2 regions of the Prosthecomicrobium sp. N25 genome follow, and region 1 is predicted to be linked to the other one. Evidence: riboswitches for the same ligand, from Rfam matches in the RefSeq annotation. Region 1 holds a riboswitch; the other holds the start of a gene.
The links. A riboswitch is a leader RNA that binds a small molecule or an ion and turns the genes downstream of it on or off. The one in region 1 is predicted to bind thiamine pyrophosphate.
Positions count from the first base shown of each region.

Region 1 (4,404 bases):
TCGCGGGCGCCAAGGGCCGGGTCGCCGATGTGGCGCTGCGCGTCAACCCGGACGTCGACGCCGAGACCCACGCCAAGATCACCACCGGCAAGAAGGACAACAAGTTCGGCATCGACGCCAGCACGCTCGGCCGCCTGGACAACGAGGTGAAGGCCCTGCCCCACGTCCGGGTGGTCGGTCTCGCCATGCACATCGGCTCGCAGATCATGACCCCCGCGCCCTTCCTGACCGCCTACGGCCGGGTGGCGGCGCTCGCCGAGGAACTGCGCCGCAAGGGCTACCCGCTGACCCGCCTCGATCTCGGCGGCGGCTTCGGCATCCCCTACGAGAACGAGCTGGAGTTCTCCTTCGCCGACCTCGCCGACGCGATCCGGGCGACCGTCCACGGCCGGGGTTTCGACCTCTCCATCGAGCCCGGCCGCTCGCTGGTCGCCGACGCCGGCATCCTGCTCGCACGCACGATCTTCGTGAAGGATGCGGGCGGCATGCATTTCCTCGTGCTCGACGCGGCCATGAACGACCTCGTCCGCCCCGCCATGTACGAGGCCCACCACGACATCGTGCCGGTCCGCATCCCCGCGCCGGCCGCGCCGACGGTCGAGTACGACATCGTCGGGCCGATCTGCGAGAGTTCCGACACCTTCGCCAAACGCCGCCGCCTGCCCGCGCTCGCCGCCGGCGACCTCGTCGCCATCGCGACCGCCGGCGCCTATGGGGCGACCATGTCGTCGACCTACAACGCCCGCCCGCTCGCCCCCGAGGTGCTGGTCGACGGCACCCGCTGGGCGACGGTCCGTCGCCGGGTCGAGGTGGCCGAGCAGATCGGCTGGGACCAGGTCCCCGACTGGATCGGCCCGGCGAAGCCGGGGCAGCGGGCGGCCGAGTAGCCGCCGCTCGACCGTCTCACTTCGGCGCCACCGCGTAGGTCTCGACCGGCGGCACCGTGTCGATCAGCCCCTTGGCCTTCAGGAACGCCGCGAAGCGCTCGGTGCGGCCGACGTCGAGCGCGGCGGGCCGCTTGGCGAAACGCGGCAGCGTATCGAAGAAGGCCCGGCGGTTCAGCTCGTCGTCGAGCTTCTTGTCGGACGCCTTGAACAGCGCCCAGGCCTCGGCCGGGTTGTTGGTCAGCCACAGCGTCGCCTTCTCGACCGCCGCCAGGAAACGCGGCAGCCGCGGATCCCCGGTCCGGTCCCGGCGGGCCAGATAGATCAGCTCGTCATAGGCCGGGATGCCCAGCTCCTCGGGAAAGAAAGCCCGCCCCTTCTTGCCGGCGAGCTCCAGTTCGGTGAGTTCGAAGTTCCGGTAGCCGCCCACGACCGCGTCCACCTGCCCTGACAGGAGCGCTCCCGTCAGGGCGAAGTTGACGTTGACGAGTTCCACGTCCTTGGCCGTCAGGCCGGCGCCCTCCAGCATCTGCAGCAGCACCGCGTCCTCGAAGCCGGACACCGAGTAGCCGACCTTCTTGCCCTTGAGGTCCTTGACCGTCTTCACCGGCCCGTCCGCGAGCACGATGACGGTGTTGAGCGGCGTCTCGACCAGCGTGCCGAAGCGGGCGACCGGCAGCCCCTCCTTGACCGCGAGGTGCAGGCTCGGCTGGTACGAGATCGCGACGTCGACCTGCCCGGCCGCCAGCAGCCGCGGCGGCGCCGAGGGGTCGGCCGGGGCGATCAGTTCGACGTCGAGCCCTTCGGCCGCGAAGAAGCCCTTCTCCCGGGCGACCACGAGCGGCGCGTGGTCGGGATTGACGAACCAGTCGAGCGCGACCGACAGCTTGTCGGCGGCGCCCGCCGGGGACGCCAGGATCAGGCTCAGGGCGGCGGCGGCGATGAGGCGTCGCATGGATCGGCTCCTGTTGTGGGGGTTGGGTCAGGCCGTCTCGGGCAGCCAGGGCACGAGGCGGCGCGTGAGGAGGTCGACGGCCAGCCGGAGCGCGACCGCCAGGGCCGCCACGATGACCAGCGCGGCGAACATGGTGTCGGTCTGCAGCCGCGCGTTGGCGTGCATCATCAGGAGGCCGAGGCCCGAGGAGGACCCGACCCACTCGCCGACCACCGCCCCGATCGGCGCGACGGCGGCCGCCATCCTGAGGCCCGAGACGAGCGCCGGCAGCGCCGCCGGGATCCGGATCATGGACAGGGTCTGCCAGCGCCGGGCGCGATAGAGGACGGCGAGGTCGAGGAGGCCCGGGTCGGTGCGGCTCAGTCCGTCGTGGAACGCCGAGGCGACCGGGAAGAAGATGATCAGGCTCGCCATCACCACCTTGGAGGCGAGGCCGAAGCCGAACCAGAGCACCAGCACCGGCGCGATGGCGAAGACCGGCAGCGACTGCAGCACCACGACGACGGGCAGCACCAGCCGGCGCGTCGCCGGCCAGTAGGCCATGCCGAGCGCGGTCGCGAGGCCGACGGCGGTGCCGAGCAGGAGCCCGAGCACGATTTCCCCGCCGGTCACCAGCGTGTTCGCCGCCAGGTCGTCGAAGCGGGTGACGAAGGCCGCCGCCACGCGGTCCGGTCCCGGCAGCAGGTAGGGCGGCGGCGCGAAGATCAGCACGGCCGCCCACCAGAGCGCGATCAGGCCCGCCGCCACCCCGGCGAGTTCGGCCACGAACGACAGGGTCGGCGACCGCGCCCCGTCGAGCGGCCGCACGGCGCCGCGGCCGGGCTCCGCGCCGGCCGGTTCCGTCCCGCGGGTCCCGCCCCGCGCAACCGGCAGGCGCCGGCCGATCTCGTGTGCGATCGTCATGGATCTCCGCTCCGGAACGGCGACGCCCGCGAGGGCGGCGTCGGGTGGAGATCCGGGGACTCTGGCTGTCGGAAACGCGGAAGATCCCGTCCCTTCGCCGGCATGACCCGGATCAGGTTCAAAGGGTCCGGTGCTCGCGCACCATCTCAGCTCCGGATCGGAGCACCCCTCGGACAAAGGATAAGATGGACCACCCCGGCCTGGCATGCAAGGGCGCGGCGCCCATGCGTTTCGAGGCGATGGTCGCACCGGGCCGCTGCCCCGGACGCGAAAACGCCGCGGGCGAGGCCGCGGCGCGTCGACAAAGACCCCTTCCCGATGGTCTTCTGATCCGTTCCGGCCCGGCGAGAACTCGCCGGGGCCGGACCCTTCTGCGGTCTCCGGGCTGAACATGCCGGGACCGGGGGAGGCCGTCTGCGTGACGGCCAGGAAACCGGAATCGTCTGCGGCGCGACGCCTGGACTCGGGGGCCGCTCCGATCCCGCCGGGGCTCCTCGCCTCCGGGGTAGCGCGTCAGTGGATGGTGACGCCGGACTTCAGACGGGAAATCTCATCTTTCAACAGCAGCTTGCGCCGCTTCAGGTCCGCGATCTCGAGGGAATCGATGCTCGGATGGGCAAGGGCGTCGCGCAACTCGTCCTCGAGGGCCGCGTGGCGACGATTCAGTTCCGCAAGATGCGATTCGATGGACATGCTGAAAGCCTCCCATTCTCGCAGGACTTGGCTACAGGAGCATGACAGCGAGCCGCCATGCCCGCAAGCTTGGATGTGGTGAATACGGATCCGCTTTCCACCCCCTCGCTCACTTTTTCGGTTACCGAATGGTTTACCCTGCGCCACGGCGCCCCTACGGCAGCTTGGGCGGCGGGGTCCCCTTTTGCCGCGCTTCGGTTTATGATTGCCGGACCGTTTCGCAGTCGGGCCCGGAGCCCACGACCGGAAAGACGCGGCGCAGTCCATGACCGAGCAGGAAGAGCAGGAAATCCGCCAGGAACTCGTCGGCTTGCGCCAGGAGCACCGCGACCTCGACACCGCCATCGCCGCGCTGGTCGAATCCGGCCGGGCCGATCACCTGACCATCCAGCGGCTGAAGAAGCGCAAGCTGGCGATCCGGGACCGGATCCAGCATCTCGAGGACCGGCTCGTCCCCGACATCATCGCCTGAGCGGATCGTCCCCGGGCACGCCCTGCCGCTCGCGCTTGTCGCGGAACATGTCCCGGTCCGCCCTGAGGATCGCGCTCTCCGCCGTGTCCTCCGGCTCGAAGGCGGCGATGCCGACCGACGCCCGGATCTCCACCGGGACCCCGTCCACCACGACCGGCGCCGCCTCCAGCGCCGTCCGTAGGCTCTCGGCCTTTCGCCTCAGCCCCTCCGGATCCACCTGCCGAAGCACGACCAGGAACTCGTCCCCGCCGATCCGCCCGGCCGCGTCGGAGCTGCGGATGACGGACCGGATCCGCCGCCCCGCCTCCGTCAGGAGCCCGTCCCCGACCGCATGGCCGTACCGGTCGTTCACGGTCTTGAAGCTGTCCAGGTCCACGAAGGCGAGGCCCGCCGCCGCCCCGTAGCGGCGTCCGAAGTCGATGACGCGGGCGATCTCGGCGAGCAGGCCGCGGCGGTTGAGGAGCCCCGTGAGGTCGTCCTCGTGGACCATCGTCTCG
Region 1 covers NZ_JBBCAT010000003.1:581,150-585,553, forward strand. The annotation lists gene lysA (diaminopimelate decarboxylase) at 1-887, shown strand, start outside; gene WBG79_RS21935 (ABC transporter substrate-binding protein) at 904-1,839, opposite strand; gene WBG79_RS21940 (ABC transporter permease) at 1,867-2,742, opposite strand; TPP riboswitch at 2,815-2,922, opposite strand; gene WBG79_RS21945 (YdcH family protein) at 3,256-3,435, opposite strand; gene WBG79_RS21950 (YdcH family protein) at 3,701-3,907, shown strand; gene WBG79_RS21955 (GGDEF domain-containing protein) at 3,897-4,404, opposite strand, start outside.

Region 2 (4,404 bases), on a different contig from region 1:
GCGACCGGCAGGCCGATGGCGGACCAGACGGAGTAGCGCCCTCCGACCCAGTCCCAGAATCCGAAGATGCGGTCCTCCGGGATGCCGAAGGCGCGGCATTTCGGGATCGCGGTCGAGATCGCGGCGAAGTGGGCGGGGATCGCCTCTTCGCCGAGCCGGCCGGCCGCGAAGGCGCGGGCCGTCGCGGCGTTGGTCATGGTCTCGAGCGTCGTGAAGGTCTTCGAGGCGACGATAAAGAGCGTCGTCTCCGGGTCGAGCCCCTTCAGCGTGTCGTGGATGTGGGCGCCGTCGACGTTCGAGACGAAATGGACGCGGGGGCCGTCGTGATAGGGGGCGAGCGCCAGGGTCACCATCGCGGGGCCGAGGTCCGAGCCGCCGATGCCGATGTTGACGACATCCGTGAAGGCCTTGCCGGTCGAGCCGCGGACGGCCCCGGAGCGGACCGCCTCCGCGAAGGCCCCCATGCGGACGAGAACGTCGGTGACGTCCGGCATCACGTCGCGGCCCTCGACCATCACGGCCCGGGCCGAGCGGTTGCGCAGGGCCACGTGCAGGACGGCGCGGCCCTCGGTGAGGTTGATCGGCTCGCCGGCGAACATCCGGTCGCGCCAGTCCTCCAGGTCGGCCGCACGGGCGAGCTCGACGAGGAGTTCCATCGTGGTCGGGGCGATGCGGTTCTTGGAATAGTCGAGGAGCAGGTCGCCCTGCCGGGCGGAGAAGCGGGCGAAGCGCTCGGGATCGGCGGCGAAGAGGTCTCGCATGTGCAGCGGCTCGATCGCGCGCGCATGTTCGACGAGGTCGGCGAAGGCGAGGTCGACGGCTTCGGGCATCTGGAAGATCTCGGGTCCGAGCGTTGCGATCGACAGCATGGGCGACACTCCTCCGGACGGGCAAGGGCGTCGACAGGTTTTTCGGCCGATCGGGGCGAAAGGGCGCCGGCGGGGTGGAAATTCGCGGGCCGGGGGAAGCGGAAACGGCCGGAAGTGCGGCGGGGCGGCCCGGCGCGCGGCGGGGCCGGACCGGGCCGCCGGGACGGGCGGGCGTGTAACGGGCTCAGAACGCCTTGAAGGTGATCAGCGTCTTGGTGTCCTGGATGCCCGGGATATGATGGACCTTCTCGTTGACGAAGCGGCCGATGTCGGTCTCGTCCTCGATGTAGAACTTGGCGATGAGGTCGTGGTCGCCGGCGATCGAGTAGATCTCGGAGGCGATTTCCGCGTCGGCGAGCGCGGTCGCGACCTCGTAGGCACGGCCGAGATTGCATTTGATGAGGACGAAGAAGGGCTTCATGGGCGCCTCGCGCTGTTCTGTCGGGCGCGACGATGCACCAGGGGCGCGGGCCGGGGCAAGGGGCCGCCGTAAAGCCTGCCCTGAAACGAAAACGAGCGGGCTTTGGCCCGCTCGCTCGTCCGAAGGTGCGGACCGGACTGCCGGTACATCCGCGGTCAATCCGTTCGACGCCCTTCTCACGTCTCGGGGGACGTCATCCCCGAGCGCATCGTGATCCTGAAATGGTTACGGAATGATGACTTTCAAGGGCGGGCCGGCATTTTCCGCTTGCCAATCGGAGAGCGCGAACCTAAGTGCACAGCTGTCTCATGGGGGTGCCCGGCGGAAAAAGCCGGGCTGAGAGGCGGACCGCCAACTCCACGAACCTGATCCGGGTCATGCCGGCGGAGGGATTTGAGATGCGGCGCCGTCCAGCCTTGCCCGTCCCGTCCGATGCGCAGCCCGTCCAGCGGGAGGAGCGCGCATGACCTCTTCGGCCCAGGACCACCCCGTCGACGCCGACCGGGTCGCCGCCACGCTGGAGGCCGTGCGCGCGCGCCGGCCGCGCGTGCAGGTGATCACCAATCCGGTTGCCCAGACCTACACGGCCAACATGCTCCTGGCAGTCGGCGCGGCGCCGTCGATGACCTCGGCGCCTGAGGAGATCGCGGCCTTCATCGCCGTCTCGGGAAGCCTCCTCGTCAATCTCGGCATCCTCGACCGCGCCCGGCGGGAGGCGAGCCTCACGGCCGTGGAGGTCGCCCGCGAGATGGGCGTCCCGTGGGTGCTCGACCCCGTCAAGGTCGACATCTCGCCGCCGCGCCTGGCCTTCGCGACCCATCTCCTCGGCATGGAGCCGGACTTCGTGCGGGCGAACCATGCGGAGTTCGTGGGGTTCGGGTCCGACGCGCCGGGCGAGGCGCAGGCCCGCGCCTTCGCGGTCGAACACCTGACGACGCTCGCCCTCTCGGGTCCGGTGGACATCGTGACGGACGGCCGGCGGCTCGCGCGGGTCGGCAACGGGCATCCGATGATGGACCGGGTCACCGCCATGGGCTGCGCGGGCACCGCGGTCGCCGCGGCCTTCCGCGCCGTCGAGCCCGACGCGCTCGTGGCGGCCACGGCCGCGCTGGTCGTCATGGGCATCGCCGGCGAGGTCGCGGCGGAGACGGCGCGCGGCCCGGGCTCCTTCGCAATCGCGATCCTCGACGCCCTCTACGGGCTCGACGCGGACACCATCCGGGAAAGGGCGAGACTGTCATGACGCCGATCGAACGCGCCTGGCTGGACCTGGAGGCGGTGCGCGCACGCCGGCCGCTGGTCCACGCCATCACCAACTACGTGGCGATGACCGTCTCGGCCAACGTGCTCCTGTCGCTCGGCGCCTCGCCGGCGATGGTGCATGCGGGCGAGGAGGTGGAGGAGTTCGCCGGGATCGCGGACAGCCTCGTCGTGAACATCGGCACGCTGTCGACGCCCTGGATCGCCGCCATGAAGGCGGCGGCCGCCACGGCGCGGGCAAGCGGCAAGCCCTGGGTCCTGGACCCGGTCGCGGCCGGCGCGACGCGGCTGCGCACCGAGGCCGCGACGGCGCTCCTGGCGCTGAAGCCGTCCGTCGTGCGCGGAAACGCCGGCGAGATCCTGAGCCTCGCGGGCTCGTCCGGGGCGAGCCGGGGGGTGGATTCGATCGCCGGCTCGGACGCAGCCATCGATGCGGCCCTGGACCTGGCGCGGGCCTCCGGCGCGGTCGTGGCCGTCACGGGCGAGGTCGACTACGTGACGGACGGGGTCCGGGCGGCAGCGATCCGGGGCGGCCACATGCTGATGCCGCTCTCCACGGCGCTCGGCTGCGCGCTCTCCGGGGTGGTGGCCGCCTTCGCGGCGGTGGCGCCCGCCTACGAGGGAACGGTCTCGGCCCTGGCGGTCTACGCGGCGGCGGGCCGGATCGCCGGCGAACGCTGCCGCGGGGCGGGGCACCTGCCGGCGGAGCTCTGCGACGCGCTCCTGGGTCTCGACGCCCGCGACCTCGCCCGCAACGCTTCCATCGAGGAGATCACGACGTGAGACATCTGTTCGACCTCCGCCTCTACCTGGTGACCGATCCGGTGCTGGCCGGGCCGCGCGGCGTGGTCGACACCGTGAAGGCCGCGATCGAGGGCGGGGTCACGATGGTGCAGTTGCGCGACCCGGTGTCTCCGACCCGGGTCCTGGTCGAGCAGGCCCGTTTTCTCAAGCAGATCCTGGCGCCTCGCGGCATCCCGCTCATCCTCAACGACCGGGTGGACGTGGCGCTGGCGGCGGACGCTGACGGGGTGCATGTCGGGCAGAACGACATGGCGCCGGCCGACGTGCGCCGGCTCCTCGGGCCGGACAGGATCGTCGGCCTGTCGGTCGGCTCGCCCGTGGAGTTCGCGGCGTCGGCGGGCAGCCTGGGCTCGGTCGACTATCTCGGCACGGGGCCCGTCCGGTCGACCGCCACGAAGGCGGACGCCGGCGCGGCGATCGGGCCGGAGGGCCTCGCAGCGGTCGTCCGGATGACGGACCTGCCGGTGGTGGCGATCGGGGGCATCGGGCTCGGAGAGGTCGCCGGCGTCTTCGGGGCCGGGGCCAGGGGCATCGCGGTCGTCTCCGCCATCATGGCGGCAACCGATCCCGGGGCGGCGGCGCGGGATCTCCGGATGGAGGTCGAGAAGGGGCGGGGAGGTCAGCCGTGACGGCGATCGCGCTCACCATCGCGGGCTCGGATTCGGGCGGCGGCGCCGGCATCCAGGCCGACCTCAAGACCTTCTCGGCGCTCAGCGTCTACGGGGCGAGCGTCATCACGGCCCTGACCGCGCAGAACACGCTGGGCGTGACCGGCATCCACGACGTGCCGCCGGAGTTCGTGCGCGAGCAGATGGACGCTGTCTTCTCGGACCTCGCCGTCAACGCCGTGAAGATCGGCATGCTGTCGCGCCCGGAGGTGATCCGGGCGGTCGCGGGCGGTCTCGACCGCTGGAAGCCGGCGCGCGTCGTGCTAGACCCGGTGATGGTGGCGGCCAGCGGGGCGAGCCTCCTGGTCCCCGAGGCGGTCGAGACGCTGCGGGCGGTGCTGATCCCGCGCGCGGGGCTGGTGACGCCGAACCTGCCGGAGGC
Region 2 covers NZ_JBBCAT010000005.1:243,945-248,348, forward strand. The annotation lists gene pgi (glucose-6-phosphate isomerase) at 1-830, opposite strand, end outside; gene WBG79_RS25550 (Lrp/AsnC ligand binding domain-containing protein) at 1,054-1,290, opposite strand; TPP riboswitch at 1,591-1,700, shown strand; gene thiM (hydroxyethylthiazole kinase) at 1,754-2,533, shown strand; gene thiM (hydroxyethylthiazole kinase) at 2,530-3,333, shown strand; gene thiE (thiamine phosphate synthase) at 3,330-3,983, shown strand; gene thiD (bifunctional hydroxymethylpyrimidine kinase/phosphomethylpyrimidine kinase) at 3,980-4,404, shown strand, end outside.
Region 2: it holds a riboswitch for thiamine pyrophosphate, as region 1 does, so the genes downstream of both, thiM (hydroxyethylthiazole kinase) here and WBG79_RS21940 (ABC transporter permease) in region 1, are expected to answer to the same signal.